DNA from 2 places in the Paenibacillus sp. TC-CSREp1 genome. Region 2 is predicted to be linked to the other one. Evidence: riboswitches for the same ligand, from Rfam matches in the RefSeq annotation. Region 2 holds a riboswitch; the other holds the start of a gene.
What was found. A riboswitch is a leader RNA that binds a small molecule or an ion and turns the genes downstream of it on or off. The one in region 2 is predicted to bind glycine.
Positions count from the first base shown of each region.

Region 1: it holds a riboswitch for glycine, as region 2 does, so the genes downstream of both, sdaAB (L-serine ammonia-lyase, iron-sulfur-dependent subunit beta) here and gcvT (glycine cleavage system aminomethyltransferase GcvT) in region 2, are expected to answer to the same signal.

Region 1 is NZ_JBNOKM010000015.1:49,071-52,482, reverse strand. It holds gene ACQSGY_RS22100 (LolA family protein) at 1-525, shown strand, start outside; glycine riboswitch at 906-1,034, shown strand; glycine riboswitch at 1,039-1,175, shown strand; gene sdaAB (L-serine ammonia-lyase, iron-sulfur-dependent subunit beta) at 1,289-1,978, shown strand; gene sdaAA (L-serine ammonia-lyase, iron-sulfur-dependent, subunit alpha) at 1,968-2,894, shown strand; gene ACQSGY_RS22085 (alpha-glycosidase) at 3,073-3,412, opposite strand, start outside.
Region 2 is NZ_JBNOKM010000018.1:88,967-92,378, reverse strand. It holds gene ACQSGY_RS24795 (PTS mannitol transporter subunit IICB) at 1-7, opposite strand, end outside; gene gcvH (glycine cleavage system protein GcvH) at 449-838, opposite strand; glycine riboswitch at 1,184-1,307, shown strand; glycine riboswitch at 1,311-1,411, shown strand; gene gcvT (glycine cleavage system aminomethyltransferase GcvT) at 1,651-2,793, shown strand; gene gcvPA (aminomethyl-transferring glycine dehydrogenase subunit GcvPA) at 2,790-3,412, shown strand, end outside.

The DNA of each region.
Region 1 (3,412 bases), on a different contig from region 2:
ACGTACGGGGATACCAAATCGGAGGTACTGTATGACCTGATTGATTACAATCCTGAATTCACGGACAAGACGTTTACGCTGGACATCCCTGCAGACGTTGAGATCCAAAAGATGAATGATGTGATGAATAACAAGGAGATAACACTGGAAGAAGCAGAGAAGGCAGTGGGGCAGCCGTTTCTGCAATATGTAGGGAAGGATCTGGAATTGTCGAGAATCGAGATGACTTCGTCCGTGAGTGAAAGCCGGGATGAGGTGACGTTATATTATGTGAAGAATAACAAGCCTGAGATCAGTATAACGGTATTCCAGGCACCTGAGGAAAATGTAGATGAAAAGCTGCTGCCAGAGGAAAAGAAAGTAACAATCCGTGATACGGAGGGTTCGTACATGTCCATGATTCGCAATCTGTCATGGAGCGAGGAAGGTTTGCGATATTCGATCATGGGAGAAAATGATGCCTGGACACAGGAGAAGCTGCTGTCGTGGGTGGATGCGCTCCAGCTTGCAAAGCCAAACAAATAATATCCTGTGAATAGTGAGCCTTGAACAATATTAGGGCGTGTCTTGAAACCTACTGAAGTGCATCTTTTACCGCCTTTTCGCCCCCTGCTGCGTCACTTTCCCTTGACGTGCCCCGGCACGCCTGCGGGAAACTTCCTGGCTTGGAACGAAAATTCAGCAAAATCTGCTTCCTTCAGAGTTTTCAGACACGTCCTAGTGAAAAATGCATATTATTATAGAAACGAAGGAATCCTTACTTTCTGACAGTCAGGGATTCCTTTTTATTACAACAGGCATGTTGCGTCACTTTAGTTGACATAAATTGAGCGGCATATTAATCTGTATATGATTGAATGAATGCCAAAAGCGTGATTCGTAATGAAATAACAGAATAAAGCGAATGATAACGAGCGGGAGAGACCTGAGCGGACTGCACGTAATGTACAGGCCGGGTTCAGGCACCGAAGGAGCAAGCTGTTATGCACCCGGCATAGCGGTTAATCTCTCAGGTAAATGTACCATCGTTGGACGCAGCTCTGGAGAGTGCGCAGAAGAAGCGCCACCCAAGGGGTATATGATTGATCAGCTCGGTAACAGGCGGGTACTGGAACGTACTTGACTTTGTTCTGACGCTGCTGCGATCATGAAACTCTCAGGTATCAAGGACAGAGAGAGGGCTAACGGCCTTCTTCTGTCCTTTTTTGATGTCATCATTCAGTAAATCAGGAACATTATGGCGGTCTTGTCTGAATAACGATGACGAAACCAATTGGAGGGTTACAACGTGCGATTTAAAGATGTTTTCTCAATTATCGGTCCGTCGATGACAGGACCATCCAGTTCACATACAGCAGGTGCTGCAAGGCTCGGCCGTATTGCCCGCCAATGGCTGGGTTGCACACCGGAACGTGCGCGGCTCACACTGTACGGATCATTTGCAGATACGTACCAGGGACACGGGACTGATCTGGCACTCATTGGCGGCTTGCTCGATTATGTTACGGATGATCCGCGGATACCGGATGCAGAGCAGTATGCAGCCGAAGCGGGTATGGAGGTTGAATTTTATACGAGTGGTCTACCAGCTCCCCATCCTAACACGGTTAAGATTGAACTCTGGCATGGTGAACGGCAGTGCTCATTAATGGGGGCTTCCATTGGCGGCGGCAGTGTGTCGGTGAATGCGCTGAATGATTTTCGCGTGCAGATCAGTGGGGAATTTCCGACCTTAGTGTTAAGACATGCGGACAAGGCAGGTGTGCTCGCCTCGGTCACTTCAACGATTAGCTCATCTGGAGTGAACATAGGTTATATGCAGGTGGATCGAAAGGCGCGTGATGGAGAGGCTCTGACGGCGATGGAGATGGATGCTCCTCCGAGTGAAGAGGTTCTGAAAAAACTGCGTTCGCTGGATCACGTGCTGGACATTCGTGTGATTGATCTGAAGAGAGGGGTTGACCCGAATGCGGTTTAAGCATTTGCATGAATTAAACGCGATCTGCACAGCCGAGTCCAAAACGATTGCGCAGCTAATGATTGAGGAGCAGGTGCAGGAGACGAACACACCGGAGGCAGACGTGGTGAAGCAGATGTCGGAATACTACCAGGTAATGAAGGAAGCCGTGCGCAAGGGGCTCACTGAAGATACGACCTCGCGCAGCGGACTGACGGGTGGAGACGGGAAAAAGATGGCCGAATACATTCGCCAAGGGCAGACCTGCTCCGGTGACGCTTCTGCGCTTGCTATGGCCTACGCTCTGTGTGTATCAGAAGTGAATGCTTCTATGGGACGTATCGTGGCTACGCCAACAGCGGGCTCCTGCGGTATTATTCCGGGTGTGTTCATCAGCTCGCAGGAACGCTTTGGCTGGACGGATGAACATCTGGTGAACGGACTGTTCTGCGCCGGGGCTATCGGTTACGTTATTGCCAACAACTCCTTCATCTCCGGTGCGGAAGGCGGCTGTCAGGCCGAGGTAGGGTCTGCAATCGGTATGGCTGCGGGTGCGATGGTGGAGCTGCGCGGCGGCACGCCGGAGCAGGTCGTGCATGCGGTCGGGCTGGCTTTGAAAAATACACTGGGCCTCATCTGTGATCCGGTGGCTGGCCTGGTAGAGATTCCATGCATCGTGCGTAACGGACTCGGTGCTGTTACCGCACTGGCTGCGGCAGATATGGCTCTGGCAGGGGTGCGTAGCGCCATTCCTTCCGATGAAGTCATCGATGTTATGCTGGAGGTGGGCAGTGCGATGCCTAGCCGTCATCGTGAGACAGCGCAAGGCGGGCTGGCCCAGACCCCTACAGGACGCAAAATGATGGAAAAGCTGGCTAAGCCTAAGGCGAAGCGGGCAGAGCCGGAAGACAAACCTGATATCCCAGGTACCGATTAAGGCAAAACAAGACAAAACGAATACAAAATCACATGACAAAAAAAGCGTCCATCCACCTGTGAATCAGATCAGGTTATGATGAACGCTTTTTTATATGGACTGTCTGTCCCGTTTGTCGACCTGTAGCATCGTTGTGAACATATACTTAATCCATGCCAGGTGAAGATTATGGCTATTATTATTGCTCCGCCAGTTCCGTACGCATAACGGCATAGCCATAGGCAGGCAGTTCAATGGCGAGAACCCCTTGGTCTATAGCGGTGCGGTGATTGCCTTCAAACAGCTCGGTCCAGGGCTGATCGCCTGCTTCCAGCTCAACGATGGCGGTTTCCTCCGAGCGGTTGAACAGCACCAGAATGCGCTCGGTATCACTCTTGCGTTCCATTACGAGCTGACTGCCGCCCGCACGGGCTTGCAGAAAGCGAACCGTGCCTTCGGCTCGCAATGCCGGATGTGCATGACGAAGGGCAATCAGCTTTTGATAAAAGCCGAGCAGTTCCCGGTCCTGCTTCGCCTCA
Region 2 (3,412 bases):
TACTCATTGGTTTATCCTCCTTGAATCAAGTCATTATAAATTTGAAAGGGGTGTCATGCATCCCTGCTGTAATCCTAAGCGAGAAACCGCTGCTGTTCAATCAAATGAAAGCGTACTTTCGTCATGAACAATGATGACAACATTAGATTATGTAATCGCTTTTTTGTAGTCATATTCATTAAAACCCTTGATACACAAGGACTTTTCAGGCTATGATTCAGATCATATACAGTACAGGAAGCAGTATCATAGCTTGGTCCGCACTCCCCATTTTTATCCTGAATTCATATGGTTATAGCTCAAAAACCGTTCAACTACTCCTGCAAAAACATCAAAAAACCTGCATGAGCTGGCAGCCCACACAGGTTCAAAGAACATCTTTTTTGAATGTTATATGATAATATATATGTCAGTAAGTACAAATCAATCCGATCATGCAGTGCATCATCTACTCGATATGCTTCCGATAAGCGTCCGCATTCAGAAGTGCGGATAGAGCCGCCTGTAAATCTCCCTCAACACGGATTTCAATCATCCAGCCTTGTTCATAAGGAGAGCTGTTCACCAGCTCCGGCGAGTCCTGCAGCGCTTCATTGACTGCAACAATCGTACCGCTAACAGGCGAAAATAAGTCCGACACCGTTTTCACCGATTCAATGGTTCCGATGCTCTCGGCCGCAGCGACACTTGCTTCAAGGTCAGGCAGTTCTACAAACACAATGTCACCCAGCTGATGCTGTGCGAACTCGGTAATGCCGATCCGAACGGTATCCTCTCCAACGGTTTGCACCCACTCATGCTCTTCACTGTACAGGAAATCACTTCTCAATTCGCTCATCCATATCCGCCTCGCTTCTTCAATAATGAGTGCATGCGTTCTTTGACCTTTACCTCTTCCCCAAACAACAGCGTAAATATTTCGCATTCAAATGTCAAGATAGCTTACAATTTATTCGAAATTCATGCCGGTGGTCCCATCACCAAAAAGCACTCTTTCTACATATACTGGATAATAATAGAATAGTAAACGCACTCATTTTAAATATACGAACGTTATATTCAATAAATAGTATAATATTCGTCTTTTATACAAGTTTAATGATATTGTTCTTGACATCATGATTGGATTCACGTTTTAATGAGAGTAGCAACTGAATTGAATTGCATTACGTATGAACCGCGGATGAATGTAAAGGGAGAGACTGCCCGTGACACCCGTTCTGGGGATGTACTTAAGGCGGCGCCGAAGGAGTAAACCACCGACAAGCGGAGGTGAATCTCTCAGGCAAAAGGACTTTTACAGGACGCAACTCTGGAGAGCATCTAATCGTCCTTAACGGACGTTATGATCACCCAAGGGGAAACCTGTCTGCACTAGCGGCGGGGTAACTCTCAGGTACAAGGGACAGAGCCTAAGAATACAGCGTGCTATATGGCATGCCGGTTCTTTGGCCTGTCCTTTTCCTTTTCCTTTTCCTTTTCCCCAAAAAAGAATGCAGGATATCGAATCGTCGGCCTTTGGCAGCGTGTCTTTCATAAACGACTTCATCCAATACTTATGAATGTGCTTGTTGTTTAGCATCTTTACCTGATTCACAGATTTCGCGTTTCTATACTTGGCCCGATAACGGCCCTTGACGAGGTGATTGGATGTCCGACTTATTAAGAACACCACTCTTCCCCCTATATGCTCAATATGAAGGTGTACGCTGCATCGATTTTGGAGGCTGGGAGCTTCCGGTGCAGTTCAGCGGTATTCAAAAGGAGCATGAAGCGGTGCGTGAGCGTGCCGGGCTGTTTGATGTGTCCCATATGGGTGAATTCACCGTAACGGGAGAGCAGGCGGAAGCCTTTTTACAACGCATGACCACCAATGATGTAACCACAATCGTACCGGGCCAGGCCCAATATACCCTGATGTGTTATCCTGATGGCGGCGTGGTGGATGATCTGCTGATCTACAAGTTGGCGGAGCAGCACTATATGCTCGTTGTGAATGCCTCCAATATCGACAAGGATTGGGCTTGGCTGCAAGAACACATGACTCCTGGCGTGAACATGACCAATGTTTCGGAGCAGACGGCTTTGCTTGCACTGCAGGGTCCTCTGGCAGTCGAAATTCTCGGCAAAGTTACAGGCACGGGCACGGATGCAGCTTCGATCGAACCTTTCCGCTTTGTACAGGATGCCAGCGTATGCGGGGTCAGCCTGCTGTTATCGCGTACCGGATATACGGGAGAGGATGGCTTTGAACTGTACGTTTCAGCAGAACAGGCTGCTCTGGTATGGAACGGATTGATGGAAGCCGGTGCTGATCTGGGTCTGGTTCCGGCAGGACTTGGCGCTCGTGATACACTTCGATTTGAAGCGAAGCTGCCTTTGTATGGCCAGGAGCTGTCTCCTACCATCTCTCCACTGGAGGCAGGTCTTGGCATGTTTGTGAAGCTGAATGCCGGACCTTTTATCGGACACGAAGCTCTGCTGAAGCAGAAAAATGACGGTCCTGCCCGCAAGCTCGTTGGCATTGAAGTGCTGGAGCGCGGCATTCCGCGTCCGCATTATCCGATCTATACAGGTGACGTGCAGATTGGAGAAGTGACAACAGGTACCCAATCACCAACCTTGAAGCGTAATCTGGGCCTTGCCCTGATTGATGCCAGACATGCCGCACTGGGCACACCGCTGGAGATTGAGATTCGCGGCAAAAAGCTGAAAGCCGAGGTCGTCAGAACCCCTTTTCATAAACGGACACGTACGTCAAACACCCCTACCCAAGGAGCTGAGCAAGCATGACGAGCAAGCACCGCTATATCCCCATGACTGAACAGGACCAGAGCTCTATGCTCGCCACGATTGGTGTGGATACGATCGAAGATCTGTTCAAAGACATCCCGCAGGAGATTCGTTATCAGGGCGAGCTGCCCGTATCCTCCAAACTGGATGAATATGCCTTAACCCGTCACATGTCCAAACAAGCCGGTAAAAATGCCAACTTCGAGACACACGCCAGTTTTCTCGGCGCAGGCATCTACGATCATCACATCCCTTCTGTCATTAACCATGTTATTTCCCGTTCGGAGTTCTATACCGCCTACACCCCTTATCAGCCTGAGATCAGCCAAGGGGAGCTGCAAGCGATCTTCGAATTTCAATCCTATATCTGTGAACTGACGGGCATGGCGGTAGCCAACGCGAGCATGTATGATGGTGCAACCGCATTTGCCGAAGCAGGTAATCTCGCCGCAGCTGCCACACGCCGCAAACAGCTTATCGTATCCCGTACCGTTCACCCGGAAGCCCGCCAAGTGTTACAGGCTTATGCACATGGCTTGAGTCTGGAGATCGTGGAGATTGGTTACAAGGATGGTGTGACGGACTGGGATGCCCTGCAAGCAGCCATTTCGGACGACAC